2 regions of the Marinobacterium aestuarii genome follow, and region 2 is predicted to be linked to the other one. Evidence: riboswitches for the same ligand, from Rfam matches in the RefSeq annotation. Region 2 holds a riboswitch; the other holds the start of a gene.

Region 1 (5,489 bases), 1.2 Mb from region 2:
CGGTTGTGGGCCGATAGTTTGGCTGCATAGCTGGCGCCAAAGAATACGAACCAGACAAACATGTAGGTCGAAAGCTCTTCAGTCCATGAAAGAGAATGCTGGAACAGCTCCCGTGAAATGATCTGCAGGAACAGCAGTATGACGAAGACGGAGAGGAGAGTTCGGCAGATGTAACTCTCGATATTACCGAGAATCCTGAATAGAACCGTGGCTTTTGCCATAGTGAGTTCTCCTGGAAATGCGGGCTGGCCTACCCGACGGGCAGCAGCGTCATGCATTTTAACGTGCTGATATAAAGCCAGAAGGCTGCCGGAATAGGGCTGATCAACGTGCTCGGACCAGCCTGTCCAGACAGCCTTCTGGTGGAAACCGATTCATTGCGCGGCCACCGCAAGGGCGGCTGCTAACAAGGGATCAGATTTCGTCGCGGCCCAGCGATTTCAGTACGTTGTTCAGGACGTCCTTGCCGCCGATGCTGTCGACATACTTCGGCCAGACTTTGCTTGTGGCAAGGTCGATCCACTCTTTCTCATTATCGGCCGGATCCGCGATGACCATGCCTTTCTCGGTCAGCTCTGCCTTGATCTTGCTTTCCTGATCCCGCAGGAACTGAGCGCTGTGGGCAGTGGCAGCCTTGCCGGCTTCCAGGATGGCGGCCTGGTCTTCGGCGGACTGATCCTGGAACACGGACTCGCTGACAATCAGCGGCTCAATGGAGAACAGGTAGCGCAGGTTGGTGACGTACTTCTGCACTTCATCAAACTTCATCGCATAGACGGTGATGTACGGGTTGTCCTGGCCATCGACAACGCCCTGCTGCAGTGCGGTGAAGGTTTCGGACCAGGCCATAGGCGTGGCGTTGATACCCCAAGCCTTGTAGGTATCGATCATGATTTCGTTTTTGGGCACGCGAACTACAACGTCTTTCAGATCTGCCGGGGTGGTGACCGGGTGCTTGGAGTTGGTCAGCACGCGAAAGCCGGAATAGGCCCAGCCGATGATGCGTACGCCGGCATCCCGCAGGGTGTTCTCGACCAGTTGTTCACCGACAGGGCCCTGGGTCAAGGTGATGGCATCGTCCAGGCTCTGGATCATGTACGGCAGAGTGAGGGCGCCGACGCTGGGGGAGAAGGGAGTAACGTTGTTGATGGCCAGGATAGAGAAATCCAGGGTGCCGATTGCAGCGTCGTTCACGGTGTCCTGCTCGCTGCCGAGCTGGCCATTCATAAACAGTTTGGCGTCATGTTTGCCGCCGGTTTTTTCCATCAGAACTTCATTGAATTTCTTGCCCAGCTCATGCTGGGTGCCGCCTGCGGCATCACCGACCGCGACCTTGAAGGTTTTGGCCTGGGCCATTGTGCTTACCACCGCGGAAACAGCGAGGCAGAGTGACAGGGATAGAACTTTCGTAGCCTTACTTGTAAATTTCATTTGTAGCTCCGATTCTGGGTCCATCAGCGAGTGCTGGGTTGTTATTATTCTAGTCGGCTCTGCCGGGCGCGAGGTCTGGCAATGCCTTTCAGGGCATCAGTCCGCGCCCCGAACGCTCACCCTGCAAGGGTAGGCGGTCGTTTTATATTCAACTTTGCCAGTGGGAATGTTTAGGACCACTTCATATCCATGGCTGGGGCCAAGAGATAATGTGGCGAATTGACCAGCGTCAACGCAGAGAAATCGTGGTGGGAACAGCCCTGTGCAGGCTGCTTTTCTAGCGGGTTTCGGCTTGATATAAAAAGGGGCTGGCGCTCAAGGCCCAGCCCCTTTCAGGGGTGTGCAGTCGAGGCGGCAGGGCGCCTCGGTCGGTTCTAGTTGCCGCTGGCCAGCTGGGTGGCGTTGATCAGCATCGACTGACCCACGGTCACGTAGTCCGGATCGGCCATGGGGGAGTCAGGCTCCGCGGTCGCCAGCTGGTCTTCCTCAGCCTCGCAGGCGGTGATAGCGTGATCCACCAGCGCATCCGCCGCATCCAGTGCATTGGGTTCAAGGGTGACTGCGGCCGTGCCGATGGCCTGCTCTGCATCGGCCAGATCAGCGTCGCAATGGTTCGCCTGGGCGCTACCGGCCAACAGCAGGGCAAGGGTGGCGCAAACAGCAATAGTACTCTTCATGACAAGTCTCCTGAGCATCTCGATGCTAGTTAGTGTTTGCGCAAATGGCATAAACGCTGACATTGGCAGTCGTATTTGTACCCGATCTTGTCAGAGTGGCCGACCAGCTTCCATCGGTGGCTGGGTAACTGTGAATGACCACCCAGTTCGAATTCGCATTAAATAGTCCACCGCCGAGCACTTTTTTCCCAAGCGGACAAGGTGCGGTGCACGTGACGCTAGTTGTTCCAGCGACTGACGTGGTGCAATCCATTTGAATTCGCTCATAGTTGCTAAGCCCAGTTGGCCCCTGCGGTCCTGTGGCACCGGGTGCTCCGGTGTCACCCTTATCGCCTTTAGCACCATCAATACCGGTTGCTCCGGTGTCACCCTTATCGCCTTTAGCACCATCAGTACCGGGTGCTCCGGTGTCACCCTTATCGCCTTTAGCACCATCAATACCGGTTGCTCCGGTGTCACCCTTATCGCCTTTAGCACCATCAATACCGGGTGCTCCGGTGTCACCCTTATCGCCTTTAGCACCATCAGTACCGGGTGCTCCGGTGTCACCCTTATCGCCTTTAGCACCATCAATACCGGTTGCTCCGGTGTCACCCTTATCGCCTTTAGCACCATCAGTACCGGGTGCTCCGGTGTCACCCTTATCGCCTTTAGCGCCATCAGTACCTGCCGGTCCCTGTGGGCCTGCGGGCCCTTGCGGACCTACCGGTCCTCCGGTCGTTTCTAATATCAATACTCTCGCCGCAACAGCGCCTAGGCCACCCGCCAGGTTATCGGTGTTGGCTTTGAGTGTGTCAGTGTCCTTCTTCAGGTTATCCGTATTAGCCTTCAGGTTGGAGGAGTCCGTTTTCAGTTTGATAACATCGGTTTCCAATGCATCAGCGCCAAAGGTGGCCGCTGCAGGTAGCCCCATGGCGGCGGTAATGGCGATGGCCAGTAAAGACAGCTTTTTCATTTGCTAACACCCCTGCTGTTCAGTTCGTGGAGCAACCCTATCAATTGGGTTCTATCCATATAGCCCTTATTCCCGGGCGGAATTGATGACATGGGTCGGGCGCACCGCCGATCCGGTTGTGACTCTGTGCATAATTCGCTGGAAGCGCCATGCGGCGCTGATGGGGCTGACTGGGTTGGCGGGGTAGGGTGTACCGGTTCAGGCAAGTGGACTGTCAGTGCCTGTGGCAGGAACCAACGCCATCCTGTTGCGGTAACGCCCTGGGGGAGCTGTACCTGTTCGGGTACCATTACCGCCAGTTCCAGTCAGCGACCAGGATGGCGCCGACTACGCTTCAGGCAACCCGGCCATCTCGCTGAGACCCGTGGCTTTCCGGCTCCGCATCGCTGCGGGTGTGGCGTTTTTCTGATGTATTATTTCGCTTACAGGATCGCGCTGTCAGCGCGCCCGTCCGGGGTTCTTTTCACGCGATCTGGCACCAACAATAGGACTTGTTTCAGGCCGCGAACATGATGCAATTGAACTAGTCTGCAACTGTAAGGATGCTGTAACAGCGCTGGCACGGATGGCCCCACGAGCTGATAAAGTCCAGATGGGGAAAAACAGGTGGATACGCTCAACAGGCTGACGCTGGGGTTGTACCGGGTGGCGCGGGAGAAGGCGAATGCCGAATTTCAAACGGCCGCGCTGGGTCTGATCAGGCAGGCGTTGCCTTTCAACGGTTTTTTGTGGCGCACCTCCTTGCAGACGCTGGAAGGTCTGCTGTGTCGGCGGGAGTTTCGTTGTGGGGATGTGTCGGACCGGGCCGCCGCCCTGTCGTCGGATGAAGACGTTGCACAGCAGCTAAGTGGTCCGGCACCGACTCTGCGAATATCAGTTCCCCAGCCCGAGCTTGGGCTGGTGCATGAGTGTGTATTTTTTCGTGCTGGCGATGACGATAGCTTTGATCCGCAGGAGCAACTGCTGTGCGAGCAGCTGCTGCCACACCTGATCGAGTCCCAGGCGATCAACCGTCTGCTGGGTGTGGCGCGTCTGAGCAGTCAGCACCGCGGTCCGCACCGCAGTCTGGGTATTGTCGACAGCAACGGTGTGCTCCATTACCAGGAAGGCGAGTTTGGCGTGCAATTGCGGCGTGAATGGCCCGACTGGCAGGGCCCGCGGCTACCTGCCGCGCTGTGCCGGGCGCTGCTGGACGATAATCAGGAGTTGTTCGTCGGGCGCCTGTTGGTGCTGACGCGCCTGCTGGAGGACGATTTGCTGATACTGCGGGTACGGCCGCGTCTGGCTGTGGATAACCTTAGCGCGCGCCAGTTGCTGGTGGCACTGCAGGTGGCGCGTGGGCTCAGTCACAAGGAGGTGGCCCGGGCGCTGGGGATAGCGCCCGCCACGGCACGCAACCATATCCAGGCCATCCATGACCGTCTGCGGGTGCGTAACAGCGCCGAGCTGGTGGAGCAGCTGCAGCTGGCCGGTTACTGATTCAGGCCGCTGCTCAGCGGCGCCTGCCCCGGGCAAGCAGCTGCAAGACCTCCTCGAAAACGGCATTGTCGAGCTGATGCTCCATGTCCAGCGCCAGGTTATGGCGATAGTAGGGACTCAGGTCCAGCCCGACACCCAGGGCATAGAGCTCCATGTCGCCGCGGGCTTCAATCTGACTCACCACCTGGCGCAGATGCACATCCAGCAAGTCGTCGCTGTTGGAATGCAGGGTGGCGCTGTCCATCGGGCAACCGTCGGAAATGACGATGATGATGCGGCGTTCTTCCCGCCTTGCCTGCATGCGGCCCAGGGTCCAGAGCAGGGCCTCGCCATCCACGCCTTCGCGGAACAGATCCGGCTTTAGCAATGCCGCCATGGATGCGCGGGCGCGCCGCCAGGGCGTGTCCGCATCCTTGTACACGATATGGTTCAGCTCGTTCAGCCGGCCGGGATTGGCCGGCTTGCCACGTCCAAGCCACTGCTTCATAGGCCGGCCACCGTTCCAGTGCCCGGTGGTGAAGCCCAGTACCTCGGTGCTGGCACCGGCCTGCTCAAGGGCTCTTGAGAATACATCGACCAGCATGGCGATGGATTCGATATGGGCCTTCATGGAGCCGGAGTTGTCGATCAGGAAGCTGACCAGGCAGTTGCTGTGGGGCTGGTGGCGCTCCTGACGAAACAGCTGCCGGTAGCCGGGCGATGTGACCAGGCGGGACAGACGGCGGGCATCGAGGCGACCTTCTTCCAGGCCGAATTCCCAGCCGTCGCGCTCAGGCGCCGACAGAATGCGCGCCAGCTTTCGGGCCAGGCGAGGCACATTAAGCCCCTGGGCGCGGATGCGAGTATCCAGCTTTTCGCGCAGGTCGGTCAGCTGTTCGGCCCGCACCAGCTTAGCCGCAGGCAGCACACGATCGTACTGGGTAGTAAAGACGCGATAGCTATCGCCA
Region 2 (5,489 bases):
GGCGCCTTTACCGGCGCCTACAAACGCAAAATTGGCCGCCTGGAAGCCGCCACCGAGGGCACCGTCTTTCTGGATGAGATCGGCGACCTGCCGCTCGACATGCAGGTGCACCTGCTGCGCTTTCTGCAGGAACAGACACTGGAACGCCTGGGCAGCAACGATAGCATCCATGTCAACGCACGGGTAATCGCCGCCACCAATATCGATCTTGAGCAGGCCGTTGAAGTCAGTAACTTTCGGGAGGACCTGTACTACCGGCTTAATGTACTCACGGTAAAGGTGCCGCCACTGCGCGAGCGCAACGGCGATATCGAACTGCTGGCACGGTTTTTCTTTCAGAAATTTCGCAATGAACAGGGCTGCCATGTGCGCGGCTTTACCCAGCAGGCGCTGTCCGCCCTCAATGCCTATGAATGGCCCGGCAATGTGCGCGAACTGATCAACCGTATCCGCCGCGCCATGGTCATGAGCGACAACCGCCTGGTGACACCGGCCGACCTGGGGCTGGACGACAGCGTCTGCAACAGCGGCCAGCAAATCACGCTGGAAGATGCACGCAACCGCGCAGAAACTCAGGCCATTCGGCAAAACCTGGAGCTGAGTCACAACAACGTATCCAAGGCGGCCCGCATGCTCGGCGTCTCCCGCGTCACCCTCTATCGCCTGATGGAAAAATATCAGTTGCGATAACAGCGCGCCGCGACTGCACCACTGAAAAAACCTTTAACGTCGCAATAAATCCACAGCCGCTGCAAATCCGACGCACACAAGCGTGCGAGCCTTGGAATTAATGCTACTCAAACGAAACAGCCATTCGGCCAAAGTGTTTCAGTTCATTTACAGATTTATCGCTTTCAAAATAGCGTTGCAATAAAAACCAATACTGATCAAGCGGTTAAAAAAATGGCGTGAAATGTGCACATTCCTGATAGGGCCTAAATTCCGCGCCCCGTTGCGTTAACCACAAGACCTGCTCGGGAGTTTTTCCGAACAACCGGAATCCAACAAAAAGGTAAACGGGATAAATCGGTGCCGGATCAACCGTTATCCAGATCTGACACCTCAGGCTGCACAGGTCGCAACCTGACCAACATGAGCCCTAACATGAGCCGTTCCAAGAACTACTACTACCGCAGCCGACTGCTAAGGGAACGGATTCGCAAGGACGAAGGCGCCCAGGCCACACCGCCTGCCACAACAGGGCGTGCAAACGCCGATGACGCCTTTGCGCTGCCCGACTATTTCCACGCTCCGCCCGCACCCGACGGCGATTTCCTCAGCGACGACCAAGGCCGCTATCCCAGGGTTGTACTCTGGGACGAAAATGCCTGAGCCTATCCTCACTTGAGCGCTTCCTTGCCAAACCATGCCCCTGATTCCCCTTCGCGACTCTGCGCCATCACTCCCGTGATCAGGCCCAGGAGCTCTCTCCCAGAAAATCAAAAACTCAAAACCTGTGCCGGAACCGCGAACTGTTTCACGTACCTTACAGCCCGCGTAACCATAATCACTATTTGTCTCCCCTTGGCAACGGATACTCACAAAATCGATCAAATTTGAGACATTACCCTGCGCCTATATTCCACATCTGTATAAATAACACTCGATTCAGCATGTTATAGTTCTTACCCATATTACGGAGCCCGTTAATCGCTCCGAAAACGTATCAAATTTTTAACAATCGCCAGAAAATGGCGGACAGTACTTTTAACAGGGATGCTCGGATGTGCGTAAATGGAACACAGAAAATGTGGCTACCACATGCCGAAAAAATATTTCACCCACGGGAAAACAGTACCGCGGCAACAGATTTATATTGAAAAGATCCTCTCCCGACAAAGGCAAAGCCTGAGTAATCAGGCGGCGCAAAGTTACGGGTCCTTGTTTGTGTTTTCAAATGCGAATCAGGATCGCCGGACCGCCGAAGGAGAGAACCACTTACGGATTGGCCGCTAGAGGATCTTTGCTGAATTTTTAACTTTCAGGAGAGATCTATGCGCCTTTCCAGGCTTCTGTTTACTAAGCTGTGGCTTAGTAAATCAAAACAAAATCAGCGTTTACTCAACGCTACTCACCGATGCAATCATAGTGCCCTGGGCGGCATTCGCACTAAGGCAACAGCGAACGTTGCTCGGCGCCGATTGCTGTGGACCCCGCTGACATTAGCGACCATGGCTCTGATGCTCACCAGTCCTGTACAGGCGGGCAAGCCCACAACGAAGGGCAAGCAGGACACAACGGGGGCGACTTATACGCCGCTGAGCCTCACAGTAGAGGACTACTATTTCCGCTACGGCCCAAGACCAGAAAATTGCTTGGGTGAAGACGATGAATTGGACTGGAAAGCGATCGGCGGTCTGAAGCCAGGTGAAAGCTTCACGTTCACTCCACAATACCCCGGCTGCCAGAGCCACCCGGCTGCAATCACGGTCAACCTCTCCTGGGAGGGTTCCGAACTCGTCTTGTCCAGCGCAGCGCCGGATGCAGACATGCAGAGCGAGGATCCGGGCCAAAAAGGCAGGGAAATTATCGCTCCCTCGGTGGCCAACCGGGCACAGCTGTGCATGTTCCCCACGTACAGCTCGAACGACGAGTTTTACAGCGTAACCGTAACCAATGTTGGCACGTCCAACGCCAACAACATCGTGCTAGACGGTCGTAGCGATAATGACTGGGCCATCAAATTTTACAATCGTTGCATGAATGCCGATGCCGACAATGACGGCTGGAACGACAGCCTCGAACACTCCATTTCAACGCTGCTGTACTCGGTTGGTTATGTCGATGGCGTCTACCAGCCTTACATCCTCTGGGGCAGCAACTATCTGAAAGCCAAAGCTGATACCAGTGCAGCGGATGACGAAGTCGACAGCTCTCCCGTCGACTTCAATGACGACGGAGTAATAAACAACCTCGATGTCGAAGAGATCAGCTGGTATCTCGGCGAAGGAAACGGCATCCCCCAAAGCCAGATCAGCCCTAACCCCAGCAATCCTGGCTATCTGTGGACCAACGCCCGGGAATGGCGCCGCTACGATGTGGACGGTGATGGCTATGTCGGGCAGTCCGACATCGATATCGTCTTGACACTGGTGGGACGCCCAATGCCAATGAGTGAGGACGTCATCGTGCCGACTGGACGAGTGATGGAACCGGAAGGCGGCAGCGTTCCCAAGGGCACCTATTATCAGATCAAAGGTCACGTCTGGGACAACGCCGCCGTAACAAAGGTCGAGTATCTGGTTGATGGACGAGTTCTGTGCTCCGCTACCGACCCGGTACCCAGCTTCGGCTACACCTCTGCGTTCCATACCTGCTGGTGGGACGTTCCCAAACGACAGGGTTTATATGAACTCTCGATCAGGGTCTATGACGCGGCGGGAAATGTATCGACCAGTGACGGACTTGTTGTCTCGGCAAACTGACAGAATTGAACAAGGGCGGGATTATCCCGCCCTTTTTAATATCACCCTGAAACTATTTTGTTTTAGGGGTCAACTACGATGGTGCAGGTATAGGTCGCCTGAGTCTCGAAGTTGAGACTGCTGGAAGTCTCGCTGTCGCCATCGAACAGATCGGTTTCAGCGATAACGGTACCGACACCTTCGCCAGTACAGCTAACGGTCGCTTTGGTTGCACCATGACCATCCATTGGCAACGAATCATAGCTGATGGTGAACTTGCCAAGCGGGGTGTTGTGGAAGCTTACGGTATCCTCGTCACCACTACCACAGGTGGCATCACCGGTCACTTCCACATTCTTGGCACTTTCACCGGCATAACCAGTTGGCGCGGTTTCCTCAACCTTGTAAGTGTCACCGACATTGAGATCAGCCAGGCAAGCTACGCCATTTACATCCGTGACTTGCGTACCCACAAGCTGGTCCTCGTCGTCATAGATGTTGAAGGTAACGCCAGGATGCGCAATCGTTGTCGGGTCACCATTAACGTCCTTCGTGGTTTTAGTGATTTTGATAGCTCCGGGTTTCCGCTCGTTCTCGAAAATCAGATTGACATCAGCATCGGCTGGCGTTGTCTCGGTGCGGGTGGCACAGGTTTCGAATACCGCAGATGTCGAGGCGTCAGAAGCGCCAAAATAGCCTTCAGGCACCGTCGTTTCACTTACGGTATAACTGACGACATCCAGCGAAGCATTCTTGATCGGCAGGCCATCAACACAGTGATAACCCGTCGGGCTTTCTGTCAAAGTAACCGGTAATGAAACATCACTTTGATCGGGAGTGTCGGAAATCACCTCGAATACAGCCCCAGCCAGCGCAGCACCGTCATCATCTGCCTTTTTCACCAGGATGGAACCCAGTCGCCGGTTGGTGAATTCCACTTCAGTTACCGGGATCGCAGGATCAACTTCGAAACACTGCGGGTCAGATCCGATATAGTTGGGCGGCACCACTGTCTCTTTCGCACAATAAAGCCCGGCAAAGATATCGGTGATTTGACATGTACCATTAGCCAGCGTTGTACATTTGACTGTCTCGCCAGCGCCATCCAAAAGTACAGTGTCAGGCGTTGCACCGTCCAGATTGAAGGTTCCCGTCGGCGCATTGTCGTTATAGATGGTGAACTCGGCACCTTCCAATACGGTACCAGCATCATCTTTCTTGATAATTTTTACAGTAGCGCAGTTGGTAATATCGACAGATTCAGGCGGAATAAAGTCTTTCAAGGCCGCGGTGAAAGAGTCGGACGAGCGGCTCTTCAGATAAACGCTACCGAAGCTTATACACTCTTCTGAACCCACTATCCCGGTCAGATTAAACTGTGCCTCACCAAAGGTTCGCGCATCGAGCCCGGCACCCTCATCGAGGCCGTCGGCGTCAGCATGCAGAATGGAGACATTGTTAATCGAACCCGCTGCCAGATTGGCCGCAGACAGGTTTTGTTTTTTACCCCAGCAAGGAAATTTGTTGGTCGCCTCGCATACTGTACTTGCCGCCGCGCCACCAGCGCTGGCTGCCGTTATCCACTGGGACAGGAAGAGCTCAGGCTTGGTCCCGCCATTTGCCAGGTCGTACTGCAGCAACAGGTCGTCCGCGGTACGTATCGGCGTTACGCCATTGGCTGATACAACATCCGACTGGTTGAACTCGAAGTCCATGTTCGTGGTGCCGTTCGGGTCCTGTACTCGGGTCCAGAATACGTTGACGAAAGTATCACCATCCTCTTCGACATAGATCCCGAATTTTTTCAGATCGCTTTTGTTCGGTGGAACACCCCCTGCAACAACGCTCGGCACTGCAGTGTCCTCGGAGGTTCCCTGACCGAAGGCACTGTCATCGGTCTTGTTACCGATAGTGATATCCTCGTCCGGAACTACGGTAACGCCGCTGGTCAATACTCCACCGGCATCCGTCCAGTCGATCCTCCCCATATCGTCCAGCTTGATATTCGCGCCGGGGTCTCCAGCTGTAAACGATCTTTCAATTTCAAAATCGCTGCCTGTCAGTGTTACGAGCGGATGCGCCGCC

What was found. A riboswitch is a leader RNA that binds a small molecule or an ion and turns the genes downstream of it on or off. The one in region 2 is predicted to bind cyclic di-GMP.
Region 1: it holds a riboswitch for cyclic di-GMP, as region 2 does, so the genes downstream of both, A8C75_RS23735 (collagen-like domain-containing protein) here and A8C75_RS15665 (dockerin type I domain-containing protein) in region 2, are expected to answer to the same signal.

Annotation. Positions count from the first base shown of each region.
Region 1 covers NZ_CP015839.1:4,764,078-4,769,566, reverse strand. The annotation lists gene A8C75_RS20865 (TRAP transporter small permease) at 1-221, opposite strand, end outside; gene A8C75_RS20860 (TRAP transporter substrate-binding protein) at 415-1,356, opposite strand; gene A8C75_RS20855 (hypothetical protein) at 1,806-2,108, opposite strand; gene A8C75_RS23735 (collagen-like domain-containing protein) at 2,134-3,063, opposite strand; cyclic di-GMP riboswitch class I at 3,398-3,472, opposite strand; gene A8C75_RS20845 (helix-turn-helix transcriptional regulator) at 3,670-4,542, shown strand; gene A8C75_RS20840 (cobaltochelatase CobT-related protein) at 4,556-5,489, opposite strand, start outside.
Region 2 covers NZ_CP015839.1:3,576,009-3,581,497, forward strand. The annotation lists gene A8C75_RS15655 (sigma-54 dependent transcriptional regulator) at 1-690, shown strand, start outside; gene A8C75_RS15660 (hypothetical protein) at 1,105-1,332, shown strand; cyclic di-GMP riboswitch class I at 1,831-1,926, shown strand; gene A8C75_RS15665 (dockerin type I domain-containing protein) at 1,995-3,425, shown strand; gene A8C75_RS15670 (MSCRAMM family protein) at 3,488-5,489, opposite strand, start outside.